Regions from separate parts of the Anaerozeibacter quisquiliarum genome, predicted to be linked through region 2. Evidence: riboswitches for the same ligand, from Rfam matches in the RefSeq annotation. Region 2 holds a riboswitch; the other holds the start of a gene.

Region 1 (15,529 bases), on a different contig from region 2:
GCGCCAGGCGGCGATTCAGTCGCAACTGGGCGCGCTCGAGCCCGAGACCGAGCGCCTTAAGGCGCAGCTGGCCGAGCATTACGCCGCGCAGCGCCAGACGCTGTCGGACGCGGCGCTGTCGCGGGGGCTGGGGCGGTCGAGCTACCTGACCGATCAGCTCTCCGGCAGTCAGCAGCGGGAGACGGCCGACGCCCGGGCGATGAGCGCCGACGCAAGCGCGCGGCGGCAGGCGCTCGAGGGACAGATGGGCCAGGTGGGCGGCGACCTCGCGCAATCGACCGCGCGGCTGGTGGCCGAGCGCGAGCGCAAGATCCTGTCGGCCATCGACGAGTACCGGCGCTTAGAGCGCGACCGGGCCGACCAGGCGCTCAAATACAACAACGAGCAGTTGGAGCGGCACTTGAGCGCGCAGGAGCAAAGACGGCAGTTCGAGGAGCAGCTAAGACAGCAATTCACAATCGCGCGCATGAAGAAAAGGCGGTAATTTTTATGCACGATTACGCATATTCATTGAATATTAACGCCAAAAGGGGTTGATATCGGCCGGAATGCGCTGTATAATATGCGCATAAACCGAATGGAGGACATGAAGATGCATCAAATCAAGAGGGTGGCCGCGCTGGTGTTCGCGCTCATTATGCTGACGGGCGCTGTGGCGAGCGCGAAGGAATTTGTGGTGGGCACCAACCCCGAGTTCCCGCCGTTTGAGTTCGTGGGCGACGGCGGCGAGATCGAGGGCATCGATCCGGAAATCATCGCCGCCATCATCCAGAAGGTCGACGCCGCCAACACCGTGAAGATCGAGGCAATGGAGTTCGACGCGCTGATCCCGGCGCTCGCCAGCGGCAAGATCGACGTGGCGATCGCGGGCATGTCGGTCAACGAGGATCGCAAAAAGTCGGTCGATTTCACCGATCCCTACTTCGACGCCGTGCAGGCCATCATCGTCAAGGAAGGCAGCGAGATTGCGGGCGAGGCCGACCTCGAAGGCAAGAAGATCGGCGTGCAGATGGGCACCACGGGCGATCTGTACGTGACCGATCATGTCAAGGGCGCCGACGTGCAGCGCTTCAGCAAGGGCATCGACGCGGTGCAGGACGTGGTCAACGGCCGCCTGGACGCGGTGGTGATCGACGCCGCGCCGGCCGCGGTGTTCGTCTCACAGGGCAACGGACTTAAGCTTCTTAGCGAGCAGCTCAACAGCGGCAACGAGCAGTACGCGATCGCGCTGCCCAAGGGGAGCGAGTTCGTGGGCCCGTTCAACGAGGCGCTGGCCGCGCTCAAGGCGGACGGCACGCTGGACGCCATCATCGCCAAGCATCAGGGCTAAACAGACCGGGGTCGGTTTAGACGTAAAGCCGGGGCGGACGCGTGCGTCCGTCCCGCATATGGTGTTATACCAATCGGAATCATTAACGCGTTAATGGTTCCGGTTGGTATGAAAGGGGGGACTTGTTTGGAGGGAATTTCGAACTGGTTTGCCGGCATCGGGCAGCAGTTTACATTCAACATCATCGAGGGCGACCGCTACAAGATGCTGCTCGAGGGCCTGGGCGTCACGCTGGTGGTGGCGCTGTCGGCGGCGCTGATCGGCATGGTGCTGGGCTGCGCGATCGCGCTGATGCGGCTGTCGAACGCCCATATCGGCCGGTGGTATTGGCTTAGGAGCATTGCGGTCGTCTATGTGGACGTCATACGCGGCACGCCCGTGGTGGTGCAGCTGATGATTATGTACTTTATCATCCTGGTGCCGTTCAAGGACATCAGCAAGACGACGGCCGCCATCCTGGCGTTCGGGCTCAACAGCGCGGCCTACGTCAGCGAGATGGTACGCGGCGGCATCCTCGCGGTCGATAAGGGACAGACCGAAGCCGGTCGGTCTTTGGGGCTGTCGGGCGCGTCGACCATGCTGCTGATCGTGCTGCCGCAGATGATAAAGATCACGCTGCCCTCGCTGTTCAACGAGTTCGTGATGCTGCTCAAGGAGACCTCGGTCGTGGGCTTCATCGGTCTGATGGATCTGACCAAGGCGGGCGACTACATCAAGAGCCGCACCTACGAGCCGTTCTTCCCGCTGCTCACGGTGGCGGCGATCTACCTGGGTCTGGTGGTGGGGCTGACGCGGCTGTTCGCCCGCCTGGAGGGGAGGCTGAGGCAGGGTGATTAGCACAAAGGGATTGACCAAGGACTTCGGCGCGCTCAAGGTGCTGGGCGGCATCGACCAGCACATCGGGCGCGGCGAGGTGGTGGTGGTGATCGGGCCATCCGGTTCGGGCAAGAGCACCTTCCTTCGGTGTCTCAACCTGCTCGAGCAGCCGACCGGCGGCAGCATCGTCTTTGACGGCCGGGAGATCACCTCAAAGGGCGTGGACATCGACCGCGTGCGCCGCAAGATGGGCATGGTGTTCCAGCAGTTCAATCTGTTCCCGCACAAGACGGTGCTGGAAAATATCTCTCTGGCTCCGGTGCACCTGAAGCTCAAGACGCGCGAACAGGCGCGCGAACAGGCGATGGCGCTGCTCGCCCGCGTCGGGCTGACCGATAAGGCCGGCGTCTACCCGGCGCAGCTGTCGGGCGGACAGAAGCAGCGCATTGCGATCGTGCGGGCGCTGGCGATGGAGCCCGAGGTCATGCTGTTCGACGAGCCCACCTCGGCGCTCGACCCCGAGATGGTGGGCGAGGTGCTCGACGTCATGAAGCAGCTGGCGCGGGAGGGCATGACGATGGTCGTCGTCACCCACGAGATGGGCTTTGCGCGCGAGGTAGGCGACCGGGTGCTGTTCATGGACGAGGGGCTGGTGATCGAGGAAGGCCCGCCCGAGACGATTTTTGGAAGCCCCCGGCATAAGCGCACGCAGGACTTTTTGGGGAAACTGCTGTAAAGGCTGGCGTCAATTGATGTGGGGTTGCAGCGACAAGCGCTGCAGCCTCGCTTGCTGTCCGCTCTCTGCGCGAAAACCCCATCGCCCGCCCCGCCGGCCGGCAGATAAGGCGCGGGCCCAACGCCAAACAGGTTCGGCGGCCACCGGTCGCCCCTGCGGCGGTTTCCCCGACATTCCCAGGGAACCGCGGGGGAAGTACGCTCGCGTCAAAACGTAAATTTCATGTTTGGCGGCGTGATGCGCAAGCGCGTAAAAATATGGGCTTTACGAAACCCGTTTTATTGTGTATAATAATAGGGTCTAAGGAATGGAGGGCCCTCATGAAGTGCGTGTTTTGTAATTCCACCGATAGCCGCGTCATCGATTCCCGACAAACGGAGGACGGGTCCACCGTCAGGCGCCGCCGGGAGTGCGAAGGCTGTGGCCGCAGGTTTACCACCTATGAGAAAATCGACACGGTGCCGCTGATGGTCATAAAAAAAGACAAGACGCGCGTAACATTTGATTCAACCAAGTTAAAAGCGGGTATAATCAAAGCGTGCGAAAAGCGGCCGGTGCCCATGAAGGCCATCGACGCGTTGGTTCGTGAAATCGAAATGCGCGCGTACAACAGCTACGACCAGGAGGTCACCAGTCAGGCCATCGGCGAGATGGTGATGGATGGCCTGAAAAAGCTGGACGAGGTGGCGTATGTGCGCTTCGCCTCGGTGTACCGCCAGTTCCGCGACATTGAAACCTTTATGAGCGAGCTGAACAAGCTGCTCATCGACCGGGTTTGCGACAATTCCGCGGGGGACCGCGATTGATATGGCTTCGTTTGAAGCACATTGTATATTGAAAAGGAGAGACGAGCATGGCAAACGAACTGATTCTTGCGGTCGATGACGAGGCCCATATCCTTGAGCTGCTGTCGTTCAATCTTGAGGCGTCAGGCTATCGTGTGGTGACCGCCGCGACCGGGGAGGACGCGTTGGTCGTGTGCGCTCACGAGCGGCCCGCACTGGTGCTGCTGGACATTATGCTGCCGGGCATCGATGGTATGGAAGTGTGCCGCCGGCTTAAGGGCGCGCCCACCACGGCGGACATCCCGATCATCATGCTGACAGCCAAGGGCGACGAGGTGGACAAGATTCTGGGCCTCGAGCTGGGCGCGGACGATTACATCACCAAGCCCTTCAGCGTGCGCGAGCTGATCGCCCGCGTCAAGGCGCTGCTGCGCCGCGCCGCGCCGCAGAGCGAAGAAGAGGGCATCCTGCACGTGGGCAGCCTGACCATCGACGTGGGCAATTACGAGGCCTTCCGCAACGGCGAGAAGCTGTCGCTGACGCTCAAGGAGTTCGAGTTGCTCAAACTCTTGGTCATCAGCCGCGGCAAGGTGCTCACGCGCGACTTCCTGCTCGACCGCATCTGGGGCTATGAGTTCTACGGCGAGACGCGCACCGTCGACGTGCACATCCGCCACATCCGCCAGAAGCTCGGCGACGACGCGCACTACATCGAGACCATTCGCGGCGTCGGTTACAAGTTCAACGATCGGCAGGAGAATCGTCTGTGAAGAAAAGGGTTGCAATCATTGCGACCACGCTGAACCTGCTGCTCTGCATTACCTTCCTCGGCGTGGTCGCGGGCAACGCCCGCGGCACGCTGAATCGCGAAAAGCTCGACGAGATCGCCCTCATATGCCGCCTGTCCGCAAATCAGCTGGACAGCGCGGCATTTGCCGATGAAGAGGGAATCGGGTTTCTCAAGCAAGTGGACGCAGGCGAGGGCATGACGCTCACGCTGTACTCGGAAGGCGGCGTGACGCTGTACACCAACCGCCCCCAAATCGCCGACACGCTGACCGCGTCCGAGCGGACGGCGGCATCGGGGGGTACGCGCACGTTCGTGCGCAACAACCCGCTGGCCGGCGGCGAATGGCTGTACGCGGCGCAAAAGCTGCCCAGCGGCAGCTTCCTGTGCGTGTCCCACGCGGCCTACACGATCTGGAGCGCGATTGATCGGCGCGCGCCGGAGCTCTCGCTGCTGGCGTTGGCGGTGGCTTGGGTCAACTACGCGCTGCTGCGCATGGCCAACGCGCGCACCAACCGGCTGGTGAGCGGCGTGTTGCGCACGCTCGAGGACTTTTCCGAAGGGCAGTATGACAGCCGCATCACCGGCGCGCCCGGCGACTCGATCGAGCAGGTGGCGCGCTTCAACGAAGTGATCGGGCGGCTGCAGCACGAGGTGTTCCGGCAGAAGACGCGCAACCAGGCGCTGGGCGCGGTCATCAACCGGATGCAGAGCGGGATCCTGGCCGTCGATCAGGATCTGAACGTCATGCTGGTGACGCCCGTGGCCAAGCAGTTGCTGGGCATCGGCGGCTCGGCCGAGGGCATGCCGATCCAGCTGGCCAGCAAGGATGTCAAGCTCGACACCGCGCTGACCGAGGCGATGAAGCAGGACGGCGTGTACACCAGTGAGGTGGCGGTGCGCAGCCGCACCGGGCGCGGCATGCGCCCGATCCGGCTGTACGTGTCGCCGATGCAGGAGGACAGCAGGACTGTGGGCGCGGTGGCGTTGGTCGAGGACATCACGGAGCTTCGAAGGCTCGAGCAGGTGCGCACCGACTTTGCCGCCAACGTGTCCCACGAGCTCAAGACGCCGCTGACCTCGATCAAGGGCTTCGTTGAAACGCTGCAAAACGGCGCGATCGAGAAGCCGGAGATGGCGCAAAAGTTCCTGCGCATCATTATGCTGGAGGCCGACCGATTGACCCGGCTGATTAACGACATCCTCGTGGTGTCCAAGATGGAGTCGGGCTCGGATGCCGCGCCCCGCGAACGCATCCGCCTGGATGAGATGGTGGACGATGTGGCCGACATGCTGCGCATTCTGGCGGCGGAGAAGCAGGCTGCGGTGAACGTGGGCCATACCGCCGAGCCCAGTTACGTGCTGGGCAACCCCGATCGGGTGGAGCAGATGCTGATTAACCTGATCGAAAACGCGATCAAGTACAACAAGCGCGGCGGCTCGGTAACCGTGTCGCTGTTTAACGCGCCCGATACCGTGAACCTGTCGATCGCCGACACCGGCATCGGCATCCCCGAGGAGGATACGCCCCGGCTGTTCGAGCGCTTCTACCGGGTGGACAAGGGCCGGTCACGCTCGATGGGCGGCACGGGTCTGGGGCTGTCGATCGTCAAGCATATCGTCAAATCGATGGGCGGCATGATCGAAGTGCATTCCAAGGTGGGCGAGGGCACCGAGTTCCTGGTCACGCTGCCCCGCGCGACGGAGGCGGAGGAGAGTCAGGTTGAAAGACAGCTGGATACACAGGGCGAATAGCGGTTTCGGCTGCGCCGTGCTGCTGGCGTTGCTGCTGGCGGCCCTGTGCATGCCGGCGCGGGCGCTGTCTGCGGACGAACTGCGCTCGGTGCAGCAAAAGCTGATCGAGGGCGGCTTTCTCGAGGGCGCGGCCGACGGCATAGACGGGCCCAAGACCCGCAAGGCGATGGAACGCCTGGCGGCGTACGCCGCGCAGGCGGGTTCGGCGCGCGAGGGCGACGAACTGGCCCGGGCGCTGGTCGCGGGCGAGGTGCCGCTCGTCGGGGCCCCGGTCGGGCCGGGCAACAACGGGGAAATGGTAGAGCGCGTGCAGCGTCGGTTGCGCGCGTTGTCCTTTTCCGCCGACCAGGCCGACGGGCAATACGGCGCGGGCACGGCGCGCGCGGTCATGCTGTTTCAGCGCGCGACCGGATTGTCGCTCTCAGGTGTTGCCGACGCGGATACCCAGCGGCGCCTGTTTGCGCCCGAAGCGCCGGCGGCCGCCTGGCCGGCGCTCATCAAGGGGATGAAGGGCGAGCGGGTGCTCGCGCTGCAACAGCGCCTGGCGCAGTTGGGCTTCACGATCGCGCTGCCCGACGGCCAGTACGGCGCGGGCACCGTGCTGGGCGTCAAGGCATTTCAGACCTATGTGCAGACCGCGGGCCGCCATCAGTCGCTCGAGCGGGCGCTGCGCGAGGGCGAGCTCAACGGCATGGCCGATCCGCTCGTGCAGGAATTGCTGTTCGCGGACGATTTCGAACTGGCCCCCGTGGCGTTCAAACAGGGCGACGGCGGGCAGCAGGTGTACAGGCTGCAGCGTCGGCTGATCGCGCTTTGCTATCTCACAGGCAGGCCGGACGGCGGCTACGGCGCGGGCACGGCGAAGGCGGTCGCGGCGTTCCAAAAGCGCAACGGCCTGAAGGCTACCGGCGAGGCGGATCTGGAAACGCTGGAAGCGCTCTACGGCGCGGACGCGCTCGAACCGGTCAAGCCCTACAAGCTGGTGATCGATTTGGGCGAGCGCACGCTCAAGGTGTACGCGCTGGGCAAGAAGGGCCGCTACGGCGTGCTCAAGCGCACGATGCGGTGCGCGATCGGGCCGCAGGCAGCCGCGGGCGAATACGCCGCGCTGACCGGCCCGGCCGACGAGCCCCGGATGAAGCTCGGCGAGGGGCGGTGGGTGCGTTACCCCTTTGTGCTGGACGGGGCGCTGATGATCCACTCGATCCCCTACGACGCCGAAAACGGCGCGCCGCCGGCCGGATACGAAGGTACGCCGGACGGGACGGCCGACTGGGGCGGCATACTGCTGTCCGAGGAGGACGCGCGGCTGATCTACGAGACATGCCCGCGGCGCACACTGGTCGAGGTGATCGGGTGATGCGAGCGGCGCTATCGGAGCGCGTCTACGCGCTGGCGCGCCTGATTCCGCCCGGCAAGGTAGCCAGCTACGGACAACTGGCGCTGCTCGCCGGGCATCCGCGCGCCGCGCGCGCGGTAGGCGGCGCGCTGCGCGCCTGCCGCATGCCCGACGTGCCCTGCCACCGCGTGGTGCGCGCCGACGGCTCACCCGCGCCCGGCGATGCCTTCGGCGTGCCCGGCCTGCAGCGCCGGCTGCTCGAGGACGAAGGCGTGGCCTTCACCGAGGACGGCCGCGTGGACATGCGCCTGTTTCAATGGCGCGGGCCGGAGGGTCGGCATGATTGAAAAAGTTGGCGGCGATCATTATACATATTGCGCGCCAAAACGCTGAAACTGGGATCAAAGGAGATGATCCCATGCCCGATTCGCTGGGCGAACTGCTTACGCGCGATCGCGAGGCGCGCGCGTTTTTTGATTCGTTGCCGATGTTCATTCAGGATCAGGCGCGGCAAAGCGCCGCGTGCATCGAGACCCGCGAGGAGCTGAGCGGTTTTGCCAACGAGGCGGCGCGAAGCGCGCTGAAGTTGCCCCAATACCGGCCGATGTTTGAAGACGAGACCGACAGCGGGGCCGACCTCATGTAAAAGGGACGGGCCGCGCCGCTGAGGTTGAGGGGCGCGCAGCCCTGCGCGCCTCGCCCCGACGGGGCGGAATCGGATAAACCCAAGATCAAAGTACCGCGTAAAAACTGCTTGAGGGGTCTGTGCACTGAGAGCGGAATGCTGAAAAAGCTCGGTATATAGCCTCAACGTCTCGGCACCCCACCGTCGATTCAAGAACACGATGCGTCCCGGCAAACGATTCTTAGACCGAATATTCCCATCAACGCGAATCCGCTTTTTGACCGGACACCGCACTTTCTTTACTACATCTGTTCGCGCAGTTCCAGCCAAACAAGCTCTGTTTTAGGCGAGCCTGCGCAACAGGCTATTTGTTCAGACGCGCCGGTTGTGCTATACTATAGCTGCCGAGGCTTGGGCTTGCGCACACGATTGGGATGGGCAAAGCTCCTGTTCCGCCCATCATAGGCCGAGCAACCGGCAACACAGGAGGGCTGTCATTGGCCATAAGCAGGATCATGCGTGCGGCGTTGAGGGCGATCACGGCGCTCGAGCCGGATGTGAAACGCAGTTACAAAATGGAGCGGCGGATCGAACAGCTGGCCGTGCGGTTGCGCGGCCATCCGGGCGATTTCCAAATCTGGAACCGGCCCGTGCATCTGGGCGACCGCGTGATTCCGGTTCGGCTGTTTGCGCCGCCGGGCGTGGTCAATGCACGGATGCTGCTGTTCTTTCACGGCGGCGGCTGGGTGACGGGCGGCATTGACAACTACACTGGGCTGTGCGTGGATCTGGCAAGGGCGACCGGCCAGCTCGTGGCCAGTGTGGATTACCGCCTGGCGCCGGAATACAAATTCCCAACCGCACCGGAGGACTGCTATCATGTGGCGCGGGAATTCTTTATGGGTGGCGCGCCGGGCGTGGATCCGGACGGCATCACGCTGATCGGAGACAGCGCGGGCGGCAACCTGGCGGCCGTCGTGTCGCTCATGGCGCGGGATCGCGGCGAGTTTCTGCCCCGGCGGCAGATCCTGCTCTATCCGTCCACCTACGGGGATCACAGCGAGGCGTCCCCCTTCGCGTCCATTCGCGACAACGGCACCGACTTTTTGCTGACCTCCAAGCGGATCGAGGGCTTTATCGATCTGTATATCCGTTCGCCGGAGGACCTGCTTGACCCGTACTGCTCGCCGCTGCTGGCGCCGGACCTCAGAGGCCAACCGCGTACGCTGATCGTCACGGCTGAGTACTGCCCGCTGCGCGACGAGGGCGAAGCCTATGGCGAACGGTTGCGCGCCGCGGGCAATGACGTGGAGATCGCGCGCATCATGGATGCGCTGCACTCGTTCATGATGCTGCCGCCCAGCTTCAAGTCTGTGCGGCAGACGCTCGACATCATCAACACATTCCTGGAAAGGGAGTAGACCCCTATGGGACAGCACAAGTCGTGGAGCCGGCTGGACAACGCCGCGAAGATATTTCCGCCGACGAGCTCCAGGCGAAGCACAAAGGTGTTCCGCCTGGTTTGCGTCTTGAACGAGCCGGTCGACAAGGACACGCTGCAGCGCGCGCTGGAAAGGGCGGTGGACGCGTTTCCCTTGTATCGCTCCGTGCTCAAAAAGGGCTTGTTTTGGTATTACTTCGAGGACAGTGACATCCGAGCGCAGGTGCAGGAGGAGTGCCTGCCCGTGTGCAGCCCCCTGTACAATGTGGATCGGCATGGGCTGCTGTTCCGCGTGTCCTATTTCGGGCAGCGGATCAACCTTGAGGTGTTTCACTCGCTGGCCGACGGGTCCGGCGCGCTGCGGTTCTTACGCGGCATGATCCATCATTACCTGGCGTTGAAGCACGGCCTGACCGGACATCTGGCGGATGACGAGCCCGCGCGGGATCAGGTGGATCAAGACGCTTTCTATCAGTATTACGACAAGTCCGGCGCCATCCCCAAGCAGGACCACTGCAAGGCCTACCGCATTCGCGGCGAAAGATACCCGCGCAACGCTCTGTCAATCACGGAGGGCCTCATGTCCGCGCGGGCCGCGTTGGACAGGGCGCATGAGCATCGGGCCTCGCTGAGCGAGTTCCTGGTGGCGCACCTGATCTGCGCCATCCTCGATGGCATGGCTGTGCGCGACCGCCAGCGCCCCATCGTGATCACCGTGCCCGTGGACCTTCGCAGGTTCTTCCCCGCGCAGACCGCGCGCAACTTTTTCGGCCTGATGCTGGTAAAGATTGACGCCTGCAAGGAGATTCCGGACTTCGAACGGGTGCTCGACATCGTGCGCGAGTCGTTTGAGCGGCAGTTGAGCCGGGATAACCTCAGCATCGCGATCAGCCGCTACTCCGCCATCGAGAACAATCCGTTTATCAAGGCGATTCCGCTGCAACTGAAGATCCCGATCCTCCGGCTCGCCGGGCTGCGCTCAGACCGCGGCGACACCGCCGGATTCTCCAATGTGGGCCGCGTCGTCATGCCCGAAGAGGACGCCCGATACATCCGCATGTTCGGCGTATACTTCAGCGCCAAGCGCCCGCAGGTGTGCGTGTGCTCCTTTGGCGACACGCTGGCCATCAGCATGTCGTCTCCATTGATGGACACGGCGGTGCAGCGGCGGTTCTTCCGCAGGTTGACATCGCTGGGCATCGACGTGCAGGTGATTTCCAATCTTCCATAACGACGCCGAGAGGAGGAGTCCCCATGCTGCGCTGTGAGCACTGCAATATCGGCCTGCCCGGCACACCGTCCGCCTGCCCGCTGTGCCAAGGCGCGCTGACCGGCACGCCCGACGGATCCGGACGCGCGTTTCCGGACCTGCCCAAGAGCGGCCCAAGCGCCCACAGGAGGCTGCTGCAATGGATCGCGTTCGGCACGGTCTGTTTGGCCGCCGTGTGCGCCGCGATCAACCTGATCCTTCCCTCCGGCGGCATGTGGTCACTGTTTGTCGCGGCGGGCGTTGCCAGTCTGTGGACCGATTTGGGCGTGGCGCTGAAAAAGCGGCGCAACTTGCCCAAGGCCATCCTGTGGCAGGTGACCATCATGTCGCTGATCGCGTATCTTTGGGATCGGTTCACAGGCTATCACGGCTGGTCCGTGGATTATGTGCTGCCCATCCTATGCATCTGCGCGATGATCGCCATGACGGTGGTGGCCAAAATCCGAAAGCTCCACATCCAGGACTACATCCTGTATTTGGGGCTGGACTGCGCGCTGGGCATCATCTCGTTCGTGCTGATCCTGACGGGCAGCGTGCGCGTCATCATCCCCTCCGCGCTCTGTTTCGTCAGTTCGCTCATCTTCCTGGCCTTCCTGCTCTTCTTTGAAGGCAAGTCGCTGTGGGCGGAAATCCAGCGCAGAACGCATCTGTAAGAAACGAAAGGGGTTGGGCGGCCGGTGGGGGAGTAGAGGCGACGGGCCGGTCGCGCTTCTCGCCATCCGCCCGCGCTGCGGATCTCATGCCCGCCGCCATCGCGGCGAATCGTAAAAAAGCCGCCTCGCTTTCGCTTAGCGGCTTGTCGGTCAAAGTGTCGTGTCTCTGCCCTTCGAAGCGCCCCGCCGTCATGACCGCAGACCGCCCCGAACGTCGTCAAAAGGCCCTGCCGCAAGTTCAATCGGGGCTTGCGCATCCGTCTTGCGCGGTCAGGGGCGCTCCCTCTCCATCAGATCGACGGCGCGGACGATACCGGGCACGAAGGCCATGGCGAAGCACAGCAGCGCGTCCGGGCCCAGGTAGGTGAGGTTGTAGCCCAGCGAGTACCACAGTACGCTCTGGCCCACCGGGGCGTTCGAGGCGAAGAATATCATACCCGACAGCACCGCCATCGCGTAGCGCCCGAGCGAGGCCAGCACCACGGCGAGCGGTAGCTTGGACCACTTGGGCAGGGGCAGGTACCGGGCGATCGCGCCCAGCGCCAGCGCGCCGAACGCCAGCGGGTAGTCGAGCAGCAGCTGCACCGGATGGATGACGTAGGGATCCTGGATCAGCTGCAGCAGCCCGTAGGCGCAGCCGGCCAGCGCGCCCGCCGCCGGGCCGTAGGCCAGCGCAAAGGCAATCAGCGGCAGCATCGACAGCGGGGTCACCGAGCCGCCCTGGGGCACCCGGTACAGCCGGATGCCCGACAGCACGAACGATAGCGCGATACACATCGCGGCGACGGCCAGTTGGCGGCTGCTCCAATTCTGTTTCTTGCGGCCGGAAGCCAGCAGCGCTACGCCTGCCGCCAGCAGCGCAGCCACGATCGCCCAAGCGTACCAGTGCACTTCCATGAGTTTCTTGACGGCGCCCGCAAACCATTCGTTCATATCGGTATCCTCCCGTAATGTGTTTACAACTGCCGCTTCGGGCGGTATAATGGGTAAAAATGCCCGCATGCCCATTCGGACATGCGGGAAACGGCGCTCCGCGGGACGCGCCCGCTCGGCCTCCGCTTCCCTACGGTGGGATTACCCACTTCAGGTTCCAAGGGACCGAGCCTTCGCTCATCTCAGCCTTGCGGCGCCCCCAGCGGTACTTGCACCCCCATTGTAGGTCGAGCGAGCCGGGCTGTCAAGGGGGATTTTGAAAACTGCGCGGTAACTGCCCGCATACCTTCCCCGGGAGGTTTGGAGGAGAGGGCCGGGGTTCCGCGTTCAATCGTAGGTGCCGGCTCTGCCGGCGCCTGTGGATTCCCCCAGAGGGCGCGCTTGCCCTCGCTCAATTCGCGATGGTCGCCCCACGCCATCCGGCGTGGATGCTCGCTTGCTCATTGGACTGGCGCCCTCTTCCTCGCCCACTGGGCGCGGTCGGGCGCGTCCCGACGGGGAATCGATTCCGGCAGCAGGATTCGCGTGACCGACGAAAGGAGGAAGCATGTCCAACCATTTTTTCGCCTATATGGCCCGGATGAAGCTGATTAAACGCTGGGGACTTCGGCGCAACACGCGCGAGGAGAACGACCAGGAGCATTCGCTGATGGTGGCGATGATCGCCCACGCGCTGGCGGTGCTGCGCAACACCCGCTACGGCGGCAGCATCGATCCGGGCGAGGTGGTGACGCTTTCGATCTACCACGAGGCGGGCGAGGTAATCACCGGCGACCTGGCCGCGCCGATCAAGTACTTCAACCCCGGCATCAAGCGCGCCTTCAAGGACATCGAGCGCATGGCAAGCGAACAGCTGCTCACCTACCTGCCGGGCGATCTGCGCGGCGCATTCGAACCGTTGCTTTTTCCGGATGAGGGCAGCGAGGTCTGGAAACTCGTCAAGGCCGCCGACAAGATATCGGCCTATTTGAAGTGCCTTGAGGAACTGGGCTACGGCAACGACGAGTTTGTGCGCGCACAAAAGCACTTGCTCGAGGAAATTGAGGCGACCGGCCTTCCCGAGGTTTCTGACTTTATGCGTGAGTTTACCCCGAGTTTCTTGTTGTCATTGGATGCGCTGAACTGAAAACCGATAGATTTCTTGGATTTCATTATCGATAATGATACCGAGGGAGGGCGGAGTATACCATAATGCCAAACAAAAAACAAAATATTTGTGAAGTATAGGGGCTGGATATTTCGGCCCTTTGTCGTTATAATTTTCATATTACCGAATGTCGGTGTTGGATTTGCAAGGCGACGTTAAGGAGGAAGATCAATGGCGAGTCTGTCTCTGAAGCACATCTACAAGGTCTATCAGGGCGGCGTCACCGCGGTGAGCGACTTTACGCTGGACATCGAGGACAAGGAGTTCGTCGTGCTGGTCGGGCCGTCCGGCTGCGGCAAGTCGACCACGCTGCGCATGGTGGCCGGCCTCGAGGAGATTTCCGAGGGCGAGCTGTTCATCGGCGACCGCTTGGTCAACGACGTCGCGCCCAAGGACCGCGACATCGCGATGGTGTTCCAAAACTACGCGCTCTATCCGCACATGACCGTGTTTGACAACATGGCCTTCGGCCTCAAACTGCGCAAGACCCCCAAGCAGGAGATTGAGCGCCGCGTGCGCGAGGCCGCCAAGATCCTGGACATCGAGCACCTGCTGGGCCGCAAGCCCAAGGCCCTGTCGGGCGGTCAGCGCCAGCGCGTGGCGCTCGGGCGCGCCATCGTGCGCGAGCCCAAGGTGTTCCTGATGGACGAGCCGCTGTCGAACCTCGACGCCAAGCTGCGCGTGCAGATGAGAACCGAGATCACCAAGCTCCACCAGCGCCTGCAGACCACCTTCATCTACGTCACCCACGACCAGACCGAGGCCATGACGATGGGCTCGCGGATCGTAGTCATGAAGGACGGCTTCGTGCAGCAGGTGGATACCCCGCAGAACCTGTACGACTTCCCGGTCAATCAGTTCGTGGCCGGCTTCATCGGCACGCCGCAGATGAACTTCTTCAAGGTGCGCTTGGCGAAGGAAGCGGACGGCGTCTATGCGGTGTTCGCGGACAACCGCATCAAGATCCCGGCGGGCAAGCTTCAAAAGTTCAACTCCGACAGCTACATCGGCAAGGAAGTCATCATGGGCATCCGCCCCGAGAACATTCACGACGACGACTCCTTCCTCGCCGCCTCGCCCGATACCGCGATCGACGTGGCCGTCGAAATTGTGGAGCTGATGGGTTCGGAGACCTACCTGTACCTCAAGACCTCCGGCAAGGACGGCAACGTCGTCGCCCGCGTTGACCCGCGCACGACCTCGCGCACCGGCGATAAGATCCGCGTGGCGTTTGACGCCAACCGGCTGCACTTCTTTGACGCCAACACCGAGGCCACCATTCTGAACCGCTGACGCGGTCGCGTGAATCCGCCGGCCAGAGCCCCGAAAACTCAGTGTTTTCGGGGCTTTTCCCTGCCGGGGCATACATGATTCCGGAATGAAACCCCTTACATCCTCGAGGCTGTTGGTGACTTTCTGGATAAAATAGATGATTGATTTTATGGCATATCAACGAATTCATAAGAATCCCGCTTTCGTGGTTGATTTTTTGTGGCTTTCATGATACCCTGCATACATAAGAAATTTGATTCGGGGGAGCGGGGATGTTTTTTTTGAAACGTAATGTAACCACTTACATTTGGAAGAAGCGGAGAAAAACCATTGAATTCGACCATTTATGACGTGTCAAGACTCTCGGGGGTCTCCACGGCTACGGTTTCCCGTGTATTTTCCGATCCGGAGCGGGTGCGGGAAGGAACCCGGCGCAGGGTGCTGGAGGCCGCCGAGGTCTTGCATTACCACCCCAACGCCATCGCCAGAGCCATGGCCAAGCAGAGGACCGATAAAATCGCGTTCCTCATCTGCAAGCAGCGCGCCACCATTCTGGATGAATTCTACGCCGGAATTTGCGACGGAATCATGCAGGAAACCAACAAGACGGACTATCAACTGCTGATTTCCACGGCTGACG
Region 2 (15,529 bases):
CGGCTTCGCCGCGCGCGAGGATCAACTCGCCCGCGCGCTCGAGCAATTCGCCGGCGATGCCCCGGCCGCGCCGCTCGGGCGCGGTGGCCACGGCGTAGATGTAGCGCGCGGGGTAGGCCGCATCATTTTGCATGATCGTCAACGGCAGCATCGTCAGCATCCCGCAGATCCGCTCGTCCTCGGCCCAGACCAGCATGTCCTCGTCGCGGTGGCGCAGCGCGAAATGAGCATCCACCGCTTGCGCGCTGTCGCCGAACACCCGCGACCACAGCGGTTTAAGCTGCGCGTAATCCCGGGGCTGCGCCAGGCGGATCACGGGTTCAGGTTGCCCACGAGGATCGCCGTGTATTTCTCGACCAGGTGGTGCGGGTCGTAGGACAGCTTGGCCTTGCGCAGGCCGGGCGCGCCGGTGTCGTCCTCGCGGTTTACGTAGGTGTAATTCATGCAGTTTTCCAATACGAACTGCTTGTTTATCATCGGGTACGCGCCCTGCATGTCGGAGAAAGCCTTCTCAAAGTGCACCAAAAAGGTGTCGTCGTTCAGCGGATCGCCGATCGAAAATGCCACGACCTGGCCGCCGGTGCGGATCAAGCCGCCGGATAGCCTAAGCGCGTCGTAGTTGCGCAGCGCCTGCTCCACGGCGCAGTATTCGTCGCTGAGATCGGCCGCCTGGCGGCGGCTGGCCTCGACGCACCAAGCCATGTTCATCCGCCGCGTCTCCTCGATGTTGGCGGCCGACAACGGCTCATAGGTCCAATCGGGATGGTTTTCGAGGAAGCGGTTGATGTGGTTGCGCTTGGCGGACAGCTTCGAGCCCTTGAGCGTCGCCAGGCGTTCCCGCTCGTAAACGTAGTCGGACCCATCCCGGAAGTCCTCGAACGCGAACCGGCCGGGGTAGGCCGCCTCGAGCCAGTCCTTGTCCTTCTTAAGCACCGTATGGAACTTGAGCGGGACGGACGCGGCGCGCGCGTACAGCGCCATGCGCTCAATCGCCGGCTCAATCGGCCCGCGCCCCGCGGGGAACAGGAACGTCGGATTTTCGGGGTCCGACATCAGCAGCAGCCGGTCGCCGACGCGCGCGATACGGTATTTGTAGACGTGCCGCCACACGAAGCAGCTGGTGAAGTTGTATTCGAGCGACCCCCGTTCGCCCATGGCGAACAGCTCGTCCATCCAGGGCTTGTCGGTCAGCTCGACCTCTTTGTAACGCAATTGGTCGTCGGCGGACAGAACCTCGCCCGTAAGTTGCCTGTCCGCCAATTCGATCTGTTTACAATCTGGCATCAGATACCCGGAACCTCTTTTCATGGTTTTGTTCAGTACCTACCTGAACTATAGCACGTCTTTGTAAAGCACGCAAGTCCTACAGTTTTAGAAGAGCGTCGGGCGTGATGGCCTTGACCGGGAACGGGGCCTCATTCACGGCGGCCAAACTTCGCGGCGGTGAGCTGCATGGCGCATCCTCCCTTCGGCGGCGGTCATTCCGTATCGCCGCCATATACATGCGTTGGCCGCGACCGTGCGGTTTTCTGGGCTTGACGGCGGACGGATCGGGGATTATAATAATGGGGCATACCGGGGAGCTTGTGTGACAGGCTGAGAGGAAACCAGGGGGCTCATGACGACAGCCCCAAAGGTTTCGACCCGCATTACCTGATTTGGATAATGCCAACGCAGGAAACATATGACGTTTTTTGCCGCGACGGTATGTGCACCGTCGCGGTGTTTTTTGGGGAAAGGGGGGAGATTGCACGTGAAAAAACTGCTTCCGGCCGGGGTGTGCCTGGCGCTCGCCGCGCTGTGGGAGGCGCTTGTGCGGCTGATGCGCGTGCCGGCGTACGTGCTGCCGACGCCGTCGGGTATGATTCGGGCGCTGATGGCCGACGCATATGCGCTCGCGGGGCACGCCGGGGTGACCGTGGCGGAGGCCGCTTCCGGTATGCTGATTGCGCTGGTGCTGGCGCTGGCGCTGGGCATATTGATGGACGCGTTTCCCAGCTTTCGCCAAGCGGTATACCCGATCCTCGTGGTGACGCAGACCGTGCCGATGATCGTGCTGGCCCCGATTCTCATCATCTACCTGGGGTTCGGACTCGCGCCGAAAATCCTGACCGTCACGCTGATGTGCTTCTTCCCGATCGCCGTCGGCTTCGCGGACGGGATGCGCGGCACAGGCGCGGATTATGTGAACCTGGTGCGCTCCTACGGCGCGTCCCGGCTGCAGGTGTATGGGTTGGTGAAGATTCCCTATGCGCTGCCGTCGCTGGTTTCCGGGCTCAAGGTGGCGGCCACCTACTCGATCACCGGCGCGGTGGTGGGCGAGTGGGTCGCCTCGCAACAGGGGTTGGGGTACTACCTGTTGCGCGTAAAGAACAGCTATGCGCTGGACAAGATGTTCGCGTGCGTGCTGATTATCGTCGCGCTGTCCATCCTGATGAACGGCGTCGTGGAACTGCTGGGCAGGGCCGCGATGCCACACTTAAGAAGAAAGAAGGTCTTGTCGTGAAGAAAATTGTTTTGCTTGCCGTGCTGACGCTGGCGCTGTGCGTGCCCGCGCTGGCGCAGGAGGATTTGACCGTCATCCTCGATTATGTCGCCAACACCAACCACACCGGCCTGTATGTGGCGCTCGATCAGCTCTGGTATAAAGACGAAGGGCTGGACATTCATATCGTCGAGCCGACCGGGGGCGCGACCGGCACGCTGATCGCCGTGGGTGCGGGTCAGATCGGCATCAGCTATCAGGAGGACGTGACCGTCGCGCGCGCCGCCGAGGAGCCGTTGCCGATTCGCGCGATCGCCGCGATCATTCAGCACAACACATCGGGCTTTGCCAGCTTTGCGGGCCGGGGCATCGCCTCGCCCAAGGATTTCGAGGGCAAGACCTACGCCGGTTGGGGCGGGCCGGGCGAGGAAGCGGTGTTGCGCGCGGTGATGGAGCGCGCAGGCGCGGATTTCAACAAGTTGAATCGGGTCATTTCCGACGGCACGGGCTTCGCTGCGCTCAAGGACCGCGCGGATATCATGTGGTTTTACGAGGCCTGGGACAATGTCAAATGCTCTGTCAACGGCTTTCCGATCGACTACATGCCGATCAAGGACCTCGATCCCCGGCTCGACTACTATACCCCGGTCGTGATTACCAGCGAGGACATGATTGCGAACCGCCCGGACGCGCTGCGCGCCTTCCTGCGCGCGACGACGAGGGGTTATGCGTACGCGGCGGCGCATCCGGACGAGGCGGCGAAGATCCTTGCGAAGTACGCGCCCGATTACGACATCGAGATGCTCACCCAGTCGCAGCGGTACCTGGCGGACAAGTACATTGACGACGCGCCGCGCTTCGGCGAGATGAAGCAAGGCGTGTGGGACGCATATACCGGGTTTTGCCTGGAATACGGCGTGATCGCTCGGACGATCGCCGCCGATCAGCTTTTCACCAACGAGTTCCTGCCCGAAGCGCATGAGCCGTAACATACCGAAGGTCGAATTGCGCGCTGTGTGCTTTCGCTACGAGCGCAAGCCGTTGCTCAAGGATATTTCCTTGCAAGTGGCCGAGGGGGAATTCGTAAGTCTCCTGGGCGCGTCGGGCTGCGGCAAGTCGACGATCCTGAACCTGCTGGCCGGGTACGTCCGTCCGGACGCGGGCAGAGTGCTGGTGGACGGGCAGCCGATCGACGGCGGCAGCGGGCGATTGGCCTACATGCCGCAGAACGATTTGCTGTTGCCGTGGAAGAACATCCTCGAAAACACCTGCCTGTACGGCTGGATTCACGGCGACAGCAAGCGTGCGCGCGAGCGGGCGTCGGCGTTGTTCCCGGCCTTCGGGCTGGCCGGGTACGAGCGCGTCTACCCGAATCAGCTGTCGGGCGGCATGCGCCAGCGCGCCGCGTTTTTGCGCACCGCGCTCTGCGGCGCGGATGTGTTGCTGCTGGACGAGCCGTTCGGGGCGCTGGACGTGATCTCGCGCGGCGACATGCAGGATTGGCTGTCCGCGATGAAGGAGAATCTCAATCGCACCGCGCTCTTGGTGACGCATGATGTGGACGAGGCGATCTATTTGAGCGATCGAATCTACGTGCTGGGCGGCACGCCTACGCGCGTCGTGCGGGAGGTCGAAGTGCGCGAGCAGGAGCGCACGCGCGATTGGCTGTACGACCAAGGGGCGCTGCGGCGGGCGTTATACGCAAGCATCAAGGGGGAAGCCGGGACATGATCGACGCCCACGCCCACTTGGGGGATGAATGGGAAATCGACGCGCGCATTCGCGGCGGCGTGCGCACCCTTATGTGCGGCACCGATCCGGATTCGGCGCGCTCGGTGCTGGCGGTTTGCGCGCAGCGCAAGCTGTTCACGCCCTGCTGCGCGCTGCATCCATGGAAGGCGGGGGCATACGCGGCCGAGGATATGCTGCCATGGCTCGATCAATGCCCGGTCGTGGGCGAGACCGGGTTGGATGCCGCTTGGTGCGATACGCCCATGCGCGCGCAGATCGAGGCGCTGATCTTTAACCTCGACTACGCGCAGCGCACCTTAAAGCCGGTCGTGCTGCACACCAAGGGCGCGGAGCAAGAAGTCGCCCGGATCCTCAGGCCCTATACCGTGCGCAAGCTGGTGCACTGGTATTCCTGCGACCGGCCGCCCTTAGGCTTCCTCGAACAGGATTGCTATTTCACGATCGGGCCGGACGTGCGGACCAACCCCGCCGTGCGCCGTGTGGCCGCGCTCGCGCCGCTGGAGAGGCTGCTGATTGAATCCGACGGCATGGAAGCCGTGCGCTGGGCGCGAAGCGCCCCCGCGCCCGCCGAGGCGCTGCCGGAGGTGCTCCGCGATGAGGCGCGCGCCATCGCCGAGATCCGCGGCATTGCGGCCGAGGCAGCGGAGGCCGCGCTCGAGCGCAATTACGACCGTTTCCTGGGCGGCGCGGGATGAGGCGCAAGCTCATACCCCCGCAAGTCGACGCCCGCTTGGCCCGATAACGGGTATTTGCGCGCCGCGACCGTCTATCGGGCGGGCCGCACCTTTAACGGCGTGCGATCACGAAAGTTCCCATAACTTCCGCGTTTTGTCGAACATTTGCCGATAAAGCCGCGCGCTTTCGCGGCGCGGATGTTTATGATCCAACTGCTTCTGGATGAAACCGTCGTCGTTGTCGATCACATGCGCGCCGACGCGGTCCGTCACCATCTTGTAGTATTTTGAGTCCGCGTACCTGCCGCCGGCCGGCGGCATCAAAAAGCGCACCTCCATTTCGGGCAGATCGAGCGCGACCGGCACCAGCGCGTGGTCAACGACGTATCGGATACTGCCCTGGGCAAGGTCGTCCAGGTATTCGGACGAAAACACCTCGGCGCAAGGGGCGCCGCCGTCCCTGCGCCTGTAGTAGATCGCGATGCGCACATGCTGATCCAGTTCAATCCAACGGTCGCCTCGAAGCGACCACATCTCCATGCCCGGCGCGTTCAAAAGAAGCGCGGGCAGCAGCGTATCGTCCGGCCAATCCGTATGTCCCGCGAAGGCGCATTGCCCGAGGCGGGACGCTTGCCTGTCGACCAGCTCAAGCAGATGGTTCTTTGCGACCGCGTCCTGAAGGGTTTCGAGCCGATCCAGCATGGCCTGTCCGGGATTGTTCCTGGATACGAGCCGCATATTGAGGTCGGTATAGCCTCGCTCCCTCATGGCGTACAGATACTCGACGTGATCCGTGAGGACGTACCTGTCGCCCTCCGACAGCGACCTTGACAGGAAGAAGATGAAATCCTCATCTACGATAAACGAATTGCGTTTCGCGGTATCGCGCACGCGCCGAAACGCGCGCATGAGGAATTGGCCCGGCATCACATGCCAGGGGAAGTTCCAAATCGAGCACGCGGACGTGGCATACAGCCGCGCCGGCATACACCTGAGCAGATGGTCCATGAAATCGCTCCTCCTGTCACTTGATTCCCGTTTGCGTCGGCCAGGATGCGCGGGTGGCCACAGACAACGCGTGAATGACCAATCCGTGAACATTTCTCGCCGTCCGCCGCGCAGAGCCGCCGTAGGGGTGGATAGCATCCGACCGCTCCCGCCGGGCCGCACGCCCCGTTCCATTCCCCTCCCAGGAGGGGTGGCGCGAAGCGACGGGGTGGTAACCTGTTGGCAGGACGGAGGACGCCAGGGCGGTGCCGGGCCGCGCCGGGGGAAATACGAGGCCACGCCCCGCGGGGGCTACCACCCCGCCTGAGGGCCCCCTCCCAGGAGGGGAATGGGAGGCACGCCGAGGAGCTCACCCCGCCTCCGTAGGGGCGGATGGCATCCGCCCGCTCCCGGCGGGCCGCACGGGCGAAGTCATCACGATCAACCCGATGCGCACGTTCATCGCCTTTCCGTATATCACACGCCTCTGCCGACAGGCCGCGAAGGGGATTCCGGCAGCCCTCACGCTTCTTCGCGCACACGGTACTTGACGATGAGCACGAGCACCAAAAGGATTGGAATCGCAAGCGCCGAGGCGGACACGATGACGAACGCATCCTCGTGCATCAACGCATGCCGTTCAGCCTGCCCATGACGAGGAGGATCGCGTCTCCACAAAGCAGCACCCGGCGGCAACCCGCCTGACGCGCGCGTCCTTGAAGCGGACGGCGCGCTTGGACTTTCGCAGGATCGAAACCCCGAAAAAACAACGGGATACAAGCGGGGATCAGGGTGAGCAGCGTTACAATGATTGGGGGCATTGTGGGCTCCTTTGCTCACATAGTACGAATTGCGCTATGCTAAATCGCTGTGCAAATTGTTGAGTACGAAGCACGGGCCGGAAGGAGGATCCGTGGATCCTTCTTCCGGCATTGAAAGGATTACGGATCCTGCAAGCCCAATCTGACGTAAATCACCTCGCCCGCATGCGCCCGCTTCATGCGGCGTTGTCTCAAATTTTCTTGTCGACAGAAACGCTGAAATACCTGCTGGGCTCTTTGAAGGTGCCGCTCCTCGTTTCGGTCGTTGAACCGTCGGGCCATTTCTTATATTGTACGTACTTGCCGGAATATTCCATAAATCTTATGTAATATAGTCGCGTGTTTTCGCTGCTGCGCTCGGGTGGCCCTTTGTAAATCGAGGATGCACTGATGGCACAGGTTATTTTCCCCGCCAAATTGAGCCTGACATAATCGTGATACCCACCGCTTAACGAGGCTGAAAGGCTCGCTGAAAATCGGTAGCCTAGTTCCACCATTTGCCCTTTTGCGACGGAAATCACAAACTCGTCCTTCGCTTTGGATTCCTTCTTTTTGCCCTTTTTTTTGTTGTGCTCTTTTTCAGACACAACATACGGCGGCCCCTGTGCTTCCCCGGCGCGGGCAGATACCGCATCTTTTGCGTCGTCGGCATAGACGACATCGTGTACCGTGATACGCCCGACGCCATCTTCGTCAAAGTCATCGACCAGTTCTTGCAGATCATCGCCGGTTACCTTGCCGATCGCCCTGCCTTCCACATAGACTTGCACGTCTTTCCCTTCTGATGTGCGCACGACCCGCTTCATAGACGGAACGATATCCCCCAAGGAGACCTCGGCGGCAAAAGTAAACGCGGGGACGAAAAGGCATAGCGCCAGCGCACAGCCCATAGTGACAAACATCTTCCTTTTCATGCTTATCTCCTTTCCAAGCGCATCTTTGCTCATACCTACAGTTCTCCATTACGCATCCGAACCACCGGTATCCTCCCATTTTCTCACTGTCATCCCTCCCCTGAATAGACAAATCCAACGACATGGCACGCAAGTTAGGCTTGATCCCCATGAAGCGGAGGATTGTGGCGCTCGAAGAGCGGCTCTCTCAGCGCCGGCACCCACGCATGGCAAATGCGATTCGTCGTCCGCAACATCGCAATCCCCCTGGTACATCGCATAGGACACCAGAACCTTGGGCGGCAACGCGACGTCGAACGCCGCCGGATGCGTCTGCGCATACGCCGCCGCGCACCACAGGAGTAACAAGCAAAGCAGGATGGTCAGCCTCTTCATCAAGCAATCCCCTTCGGTCACATGGTGCAAATCATCACGGCGCCATCTCCCTCACGACCAACGGCTCGCACGTAATGCGCTCGATATCCAATCGCCAGAACCGGGGCGCGCCCGCTTCGCCCGTCGGGTGTCCGCAAAAGATCACGCCGCCGTCGTTGGTCACGCTGTAGCTGTGATTGGATGGGTCATCCGGTTCGGGGATCAAGGCCGTCGGCACCGGTTTCTCACCGCCTTGCCGGGACCATACCTTGCAGCCCGGCTGGTCATCGCCCCAATACGCCTCTGAAAAGCCGTATAGCCTGTTCTCCGACAGCACATAGGCTTCGTCCAACCCAAGTTCCCCCATCGAGAACTGCTCGTCGTCATCGGATATCGAAATCAGGCCCTGATCGTCGATGGAAAACTGTTCAATCAGCGGATGTTTGGCCGGCTTTCCATCCTGCCGAATCGATTCGCGCGCATGTAGGGCAAAGCCCTGCGCCGTGACCACCAGGTATCCCTTACCGTAGGGCAGGATCATCAGGGCCGCCTGCTTTTGCGGCGAGCGGATGACCGGAGCACGCTTGACGGGCAGATCGTGATCCTCGCGGGACACGACCCCGCCCGAGCCGTCGAGCAAAATCAGCTTCTTCGGCCCGACCAGCGCAATCCGATCGATGCCCGGCAGCGGGATCATGGCGAGGATCGCGAAATTGTCCTCGCGGAAATCCCATACCGGCACCAGGTCGTAGCCGGACAATGTGTAGCAGGTGAGCGCGGAGGCATAATCCCTGCATGTCTCGACGAGCAACACGTCTTCGGCATACGGCGCATACCTCCGCACCGCCTCAGCGGAGGCGGCGGGCCGCAAGTGCATGATGAACAGCATCAGCAAAACAGCCAAGGTAAGTTTCGAGATGAAGGATTTCATGCATTGCTCCTTCCATTATATTACAGGATGTGAAGCGGCTCGCAAATCTCAACCGCGCCGAAAAGCCAGGTGATTAATCGAATTTTTCCAGCTCTGCTTTAAGCCCACTTTTTTATCAAAAGTCCCGCCATATCTGGCCCTACTTTTTGATGTTTAGACCCGTAAGTATAAAAATCACCCCCATATCGGAATGTTCTGGAAATTTGTCTAGTCTGCCGGTTGCACCTCCAATAGAGCGGGCCATCATCATTAGGCATGCCTCCCGCTTGCAAACACTGAGATACAAAGTTATCTCTTCCCGCGTATACGCCAATCGCCTCGCTCCGCTGTTTTCTCAATCAACCCGCGCGAATTCCTGCGCGGGGCGAATCGTTACCGGGATTTTTCGTAACAGCGCCCACTTCGGTCGTCCTCGAAACATTTCGTATGACAAGCGCCTGTATTCGTGAAATGCTTTTGCATTGGTCACACCATCTATAAAGACAGGCAAACCGATCCAGATGTATCATTAAAAACAAAATTTAACATAACATTGTCTCTCCCTGACGGCCGCCGCGCCGTTTGATGCCGGCGGATTGCCGCAAAATTCGGCCCACCCTGTTCAAACGATTGCCCCGCTTGCCCGGCGCGGGCGGGTTTGCTATAATGGGCGCGGAGGTGCGCCATGAAGACGATCGCCATCGTGGACGACGACGTATACATCGGGGACATGCTCGAACGGGCGCTTGAGGCGGAAGGCTACCGGGTGCTGCGCGCGTTTTCGGGCACGGAGGCGCTGCTGCTGCTGGGGCGCACCCGGCCCGACCTCGTGCTGCTCGACCTGATGCTGCCGGGCCTGCCGGGCGAGCAAGTGCTGCCGAAGCTCGCCGGCATTCCGGTCATCGTCATAAGCGCGAAGGCTTCCGTGGACGACAAGGTGAACCTGCTGATCTGCGGGGCGGCGGACTATGTCACCAAGCCCTTTGAGGTACGGGAGCTGCTGGCGCGCATCGAGGCGCGGCTGCGCGCGGGCCAACATGACGCGGGCGCGCGCCTCGCGTACCGGGATCTTATGCTGGACGCGGACACGCGCGAGGTGACGGCGGGCGGCGCGAGCGTGCATCTGACCAAGACCGAATTCGCCATCCTCAGGCTGCTGATGCAAAACAGCGCGCAGGTGATCCCCAAGTCGCGTATGCTGGACGGGATCAGCCTGGACACGCCGGACTGCGTGGAGAGCTCGCTCAAGGTGCACGTGAGCAACCTGCGCGGCAAGCTGCGCGCCGCGACCGGCGAGGACTACATCGAGGCGGTGTGGGGGATCGGGTTTAAGATGCGGGAGGCGGGGGCGTAGCGTCGGGCCTTGCCCATTCCCCTCCGAGGCGGGGAATGGGCATATCTTTCCGTTTTATTTACTGTTTCCTTTACCGGGGGCTTGACCATGCGGTGCTACGATAGATCCATCAACCAACAGGAGGCAGTGCATGGAATACGTCCTTCAAGTCGATCATCTGACCAAGCAGTACAAGCACTTCAAGGCGCTCGACGACCTGTCGATGCGCGTTCCCAAGGGGGCCATCTACGGCTTTGTGGGTAAGAATGGCGCGGGCAAGACGACGCTGATCCGCGTCGTCTGCGCTCTGCAAAATCCTACGTCGGGCGAATACCGGCTGTACGGGCGCACGCGCACAGACCGCGATATCGCGCGATCGCGCCGGCGGATGGGCGCGATCATCGAGACGCCGGCGGTCTACCGCGACATGACGGCGGAGGAGAACCTGCGCGCGCAGTACCGGGTGCTCGGGCGGCCCTCGGAAGGCGGCATCGGCGAGCTGCTGGAATTGGTGGGCCTTGGCGATACCGGCAAGAAGAAGGCGAAGGACTTTTCGCTGGGCATGCTTAAGCGGCTGGGCATCGCGGTGGCGCTGGCGGGCGATCCCGACTTTCTCATGCTGGACGAGCCGACGGGCGGGCTCGACCCGCAGGGCATCGTGGAGTTGCGCGAGCTGATCCTGCGGCTGAACCGCGAGCGGCAAATCACCGTGCTGATCTCCAGCCACATCCTGGACGAGCTCTCCCGGCTCGCCACCCACTACGGCTTCATCGACCGGGGACGGCTGGTCAGGGAGGTCGGCGCGAAGGAGATGGAGACTGCCTGCCGCAAGTGCGCGCGGCTGACGGTCAGCGACGTACGGGCGCTTTCGCGCGTGCTGGACGCGCTGGGCGTCGAGTACGCGATCATTTCCGATCATGAGGCCGATGTGTTCGGGGCGTGGAACGTCACGCAGGTGACGCTGGCGCTCGCCCGGGAGGGCTGCGAGGTGCGCGCGATCGCCGAGCGCAACGAGAGCCTGGAGAGCTACTACATTAACCTGATCGGGGGTGGCGCTCATGCGTAAGCTGTTGCGCGCGGATTTCGCGCGGCTCTTTAAGAGCACAAGTTTTTGGATGTGCGTGGCCGCCGTGGCGTTGATCGGGGTTTACGCCTACGGGGAGCAGGCCCTGCACGAGCAAACGGGGCCGCTGGACGACGGGTTCTTCCCTTCCTATGTTTTTGTCGGCTTCGCGCTCGCCGCGTTTTGCGGCGCATTCCTCGGGACCGAATACGCGGACGGCACCATTCGCAACAAGCTGATCACCGGCGGTACCCGCGCGGGCGTATACCTGTCGGGCTTCGTCACCTGCGCCGCGGCGGGGCTGATGATACATCTGGCGTATGCCGCCGTATCGTTGACGGTCGGGCTTGCGCTGCTGGGCGGCTTTCGGATGCCGGTGGCACAGCTTTTGCTGTGGATCGCGCTCGGCTGGCTGGTGCTGGTGGCGTTTGCGGCCATCTTTACGCTGATTGCCATGCTGACGGCCAACCGGACGGCGGTCGTCGTAGTCTGCCTGCTGGGCATGCTGGCGCTCATGACCGTCGCGGGGCGGATCGGCGCGCGCCTGGACGAGCCCAAGTTCAACAGCGGTTTTACGATTACGGAAAACGGCGTGCAGAAAAGCGCAGAAACGCCCAATCCGCTCTACCTGGACGAGCATAAGCGACCGGCCTGGCAACAGGCGCTGGACATCCTGCCGACCGGGCAAATGCTGCAGCTGGCGCGGCGGGAGATACCGAATCCGGGGCGCGTGGCGCTGATCGCAGGCTTATACATTCTGCTGTGCAACGGCTTTGGCGCGTTCCTCTTTAAGGAGAAGGATTTGAAATGATGTACCTGCTTTGCGGCGTTTGCACGCTGATCATTTGCCTGCTGTCGGGCAAGATTGCTTCCATGCGCCGGGCGGCGGATGAACTGAGCGCTGCGTTCGCCGCAAGGCTGAAAGACGATACCAACGTCGGCATCGACATCTCGACCGCCGACCGCAAGCTGCGCGCGCTGGCGCGGGACATCGACCGGGCGCTGAAGGATTTGCGCAAGGCGCGGCTGCGCTACGAGGCGGGCGACCGCGGGCTCACCGAGGCGGTGACCAACATATCGCACGACCTGCGCACGCCGTTGGCCGCGATTTGCGGCCATCTGGAGCTACTGCGCCGGGCAGAGCTGCCGGAGGAAGTGCGGGCGCAGCTGAACATCATCGAAAACCGGGCGGAGGCGCTCAAGGCGTTGACCGAGGAGCTGTTCCGCTACTCGGTGGTGCGCTCGACCGATTTCTCGGGCGAGCGGGAGCGCGTGAGCCTGAACCAGGCGATTGAGGAATGCGTCGCCGACCATTATCACGCGCTGCGCGGGCGGAACATGGAGCCGGTGATTTCGCTGCCCGAAACGCCGGTCGAACGTATGATGAGCCGTGCGGCGCTCGCGCGCGTACTGGGCAACGTCATGGGAAATGCCGTGAAATATTCGGGCGGCGATTTGCGGATCGCGCTGTCGAAGGACGGCGTGATCCTGTTTTCCAACCGTGCGGAAGGGCTGGACGAGGTGAGCGTCAGGCGGCTTTTCGAACGTTTTTATACGATCGAGACCGGTCGCGGCGGCGGCACCGGGCTGGGGCTGTCGATCGCGCGGGCGCTTACCGATCAGCTGGGCGGCACGATCGACGCGTCCGCCGCGGACGGCGTGCTGTCGGTGGAAATCTGCTTTCCCGGCTCGAACGACTGAAGCATCGCGTCCTTCATGGCATAGAAGGCATCCATGTCGGGGGCGAGCGAACGGTTGACGGTGAAGGTGATCGCGTAGAGCGTCGTGCCTTCGCACAAAAGCGCCTGCTCCATCAATATGTCCGCGTCCATCAGCGTATAGCTGCCGCCCGCGAGCACGAACGCGCGCTCGCCCATCACGGCCACGCTCGGCGCGCCGTCGGGCGCGTAGCCGGGAAACAGGCGCGCATACTGCGCGCGCATGTCCGGCACCATTGCCTTGACCGTCGCGGTGGACTGGTGGGTCGGCAGTTGCTGGTAGGTCACGTTTACATTGATCGAGGCGTCGGGCGCGATGCACAGCATCATGTCGGCGTCTACGATTTGCCGCTTGTAGGCGGCGAGCTTGGATGCGTCCATGCCCTCGATCGCCACCTCACCGCTGGCCAGCGCGTCCAGGAAGTGATCGATGCTCTGCGAAGGCAGCAAGGTCCACGCGGCCGGGAAGCCGATCCGGTAGCCGTCCCGCTCGTTTTGGTATTCGCCGTACTCGGGTTCGGCGATGTCGGGTTCGGCGATGCCGGGTTCGGGGGCGTCGGGTTTGACGGGGCTGGGTATGGGATCCTCGGGCTCGAAGGACTCCGGTTCGACGGATACCGGCGCGTCATATGCCTGCGCCGGCTCGGCCAGCGCGGGGGTCCGGGCCAGCAGCAGAATGAACAGCGCGCAAAGCAGCTTCTTCATGGGATGTCTGCCTCCTTTGGATTGCTCGTTTGATCCGGTTGCGGCGCGCGGGGCCCCCATTGCTTTCTCGCGAGGGGAATGGGTTCCGCATCACGCGCCCGCGTGTTGCTTCAACCGCCGGATGGCCTCGACGTAGCCCTCAAAGCCTTGCCCCTGAATGGTATCGATGCAGGCCATCCGCACATAGGATACCTGCCGGAAGTCCTCGCGGCGGCTGACGTCCGAGATGTGCACCTCGATCGCGGGCAGGCTCACCGCCTTGAGCGCGTCCAGTAGCGCGACGCTGGTGTGGGTGTAGGCGGCCGGGTTGATTACGATGCCGTCGAAGCGCCCATAGGCTGCTTGAATCCTGTCCACCAGCGCGCCCTCGTGATTGGATTGGTAAATCTCTACTTCGACGTTTTGCGCCGCCGCCTCGCGCTCGATCAGCTTACACAGCGCGGCGTAGTCGCGATGCCCGTACAGATCGGGCTCGCGCAGCCCCAGCAGGTTCAGGTTGGGCCCGTTGAGGACCAGTATCTTCATATCCGTCGTCGCCTCCGTCCGTATGACCATCATTATACACCAATCAAATCCTTTACGCAAAGCCCCTACCATTGAATGGGGTTCCGTGACATAATCAATGTATACCGATTTGGGAGGGATTTGCTCTGTTGTCGCTCGACCGGCGGCGCGCGCTGGGGCCGTACCTGTGGGGGGCGGCGCTTTTCGGCCTGCTGCTGCAATTGCACAGCGTGTCATACCTGCTCACAGGCCGGGAGGGTGAGGCGCTGATGGCCTTTTTCTTCAGTTCGTCGATGGGCTTCGTCGCGCCCGTGATGCCGCTGCTTTCGGCGCTGCCGTTTGCGACCGGGTTTTGCGCCGATTGGAGGAGCGGCTTTGCGGCCGCCGCGGTGTCCCGCTCGGGCAAGCGCCGGTACCTGCATTCGAAGGCCGCCGCCTGCGCGCTGTCGGGGGCGCTCGCGTCGGCGCTCGGCATGCTGGCCTTTGTCGTGTTCCTGAACCTGTGGTTCCCGCCCGACTGGTCGCGCGAGCCGTTCATCGGCGACATCGAGGGGCTTGAGACGCTGCTCTTGGGCGGCGGCGCGGGCGCGTACCTCAAGTATTACGGCGCGCGGCTGCTGTTGGCGTCTTGCTCGGGCGCGTTCTGGGCGCTGTCCGCGCTGGCGTTCTCCGCCTTTTACCCCAACGTGCCGCTGACGCTGTGCGCGCCGCTGGTGCTGCACCGGCTGCTGCAGGAGCTGGGGCAGGCGCTGCTGCTGCCGCCCTTCCTCGACGTGACGCTGCTCGAGACCGGCGCGGCGGGGTTGCCGCCGCCGTTGACCCTGGCGGCGGGCGCCATCGTGTTCGGGGTATTGTGCGCCGCGCTGTGGCTGACCTTCGCGCTGCGCGCGGGGAGGAGGCTGCGCAATGCGTAACGCCCGGGCCTGCGCGCGCCATAACCTGCGGCGGCTGATCGCCACGCCGCGCGCGTGGGCGGTGCTGATTTTGACCTTGCTGTACGTGGAGAACCAGTTCGCGCCGATCCGGCTGATGCTGCAAGTGGAAAACCTGAAGCTCGGCTGGCCGGGCATGACCGCCTATTTCTTCAGCGACGCGCAGATCACGATGATGGCGGGGCTGATGGGGTTGATGCTGCTGTTTGACGTGCCGCTGACCGACGAGACGCAGCGCTACATCATCGCGCGCACCGGGCGCGGCGCATGGGGCCGCGGGCAGGTGCTGTATACGGTTGCGATGAGCGCGCTCTACTTGGCTGTCGTGGCGCTTGCGCTGCTTCTGTTCCAGCTGCCGTGGGCCGAGTGGTCGTCCG

Evidence for each region. Region 2 has a riboswitch for thiamine pyrophosphate ahead of ACH6CV_RS06670 (ABC transporter permease). Riboswitches for the same ligand answer to the same signal wherever they lie in the genome.
Region 1: linked by a shared signal. The riboswitch ahead of thiT (energy-coupled thiamine transporter ThiT) and the one ahead of ACH6CV_RS06670 (ABC transporter permease) in region 2 are both predicted to bind thiamine pyrophosphate.

What each region holds. Positions count from the first base shown of each region.
Region 1 covers NZ_JBISDI010000024.1:31,476-47,004, forward strand. The annotation lists gene ACH6CV_RS11555 (hypothetical protein) at 1-484, shown strand, start outside; gene ACH6CV_RS11560 (basic amino acid ABC transporter substrate-binding protein) at 593-1,330, shown strand; gene ACH6CV_RS11565 (amino acid ABC transporter permease) at 1,457-2,167, shown strand; gene ACH6CV_RS11570 (amino acid ABC transporter ATP-binding protein) at 2,160-2,882, shown strand; gene nrdR (transcriptional regulator NrdR) at 3,203-3,688, shown strand; gene ACH6CV_RS11580 (response regulator) at 3,736-4,437, shown strand; gene ACH6CV_RS11585 (sensor histidine kinase) at 4,434-6,209, shown strand; gene ACH6CV_RS11590 (L,D-transpeptidase family protein) at 6,178-7,569, shown strand; gene ACH6CV_RS11595 (MGMT family protein) at 7,569-7,895, shown strand; gene ACH6CV_RS11600 (hypothetical protein) at 7,967-8,194, shown strand; gene ACH6CV_RS11605 (alpha/beta hydrolase) at 8,677-9,594, shown strand; gene ACH6CV_RS11610 (hypothetical protein) at 9,601-10,845, shown strand; gene ACH6CV_RS11615 (DUF6320 domain-containing protein) at 10,869-11,537, shown strand; gene thiT (energy-coupled thiamine transporter ThiT) at 11,808-12,470, opposite strand; TPP riboswitch at 12,581-12,681, opposite strand; gene yfbR (5'-deoxynucleotidase) at 13,018-13,596, shown strand; gene ACH6CV_RS11630 (ABC transporter ATP-binding protein) at 13,789-14,910, shown strand; gene ACH6CV_RS11635 (LacI family DNA-binding transcriptional regulator) at 15,220-15,529, shown strand, end outside.
Region 2 covers NZ_JBISDI010000011.1:65,830-81,358, forward strand. The annotation lists gene ACH6CV_RS06660 (GNAT family N-acetyltransferase) at 1-316, opposite strand, end outside; gene ACH6CV_RS06665 (DUF2156 domain-containing protein) at 313-1,284, opposite strand; TPP riboswitch at 1,567-1,697, shown strand; gene ACH6CV_RS06670 (ABC transporter permease) at 1,754-2,506, shown strand; gene ACH6CV_RS06675 (ABC transporter substrate-binding protein) at 2,512-3,474, shown strand; gene ACH6CV_RS06680 (ABC transporter ATP-binding protein) at 3,464-4,216, shown strand; gene ACH6CV_RS06685 (TatD family hydrolase) at 4,213-4,932, shown strand; gene ACH6CV_RS06690 (hypothetical protein) at 5,038-5,919, opposite strand; gene ACH6CV_RS06695 (hypothetical protein) at 6,911-7,666, opposite strand; gene ACH6CV_RS06700 (hypothetical protein) at 8,043-8,918, opposite strand; gene ACH6CV_RS06705 (amidase domain-containing protein) at 9,017-9,256, opposite strand; gene ACH6CV_RS06710 (response regulator transcription factor) at 9,583-10,251, shown strand; gene ACH6CV_RS06715 (ATP-binding cassette domain-containing protein) at 10,382-11,296, shown strand; gene ACH6CV_RS06720 (ABC transporter permease subunit) at 11,289-12,104, shown strand; gene ACH6CV_RS06725 (sensor histidine kinase) at 12,101-12,994, shown strand; gene ACH6CV_RS06730 (hypothetical protein) at 12,913-13,716, opposite strand; gene aroQ (type II 3-dehydroquinate dehydratase) at 13,807-14,241, opposite strand; gene ACH6CV_RS06740 (hypothetical protein) at 14,370-15,134, shown strand; gene ACH6CV_RS06745 (hypothetical protein) at 15,127-15,529, shown strand, end outside.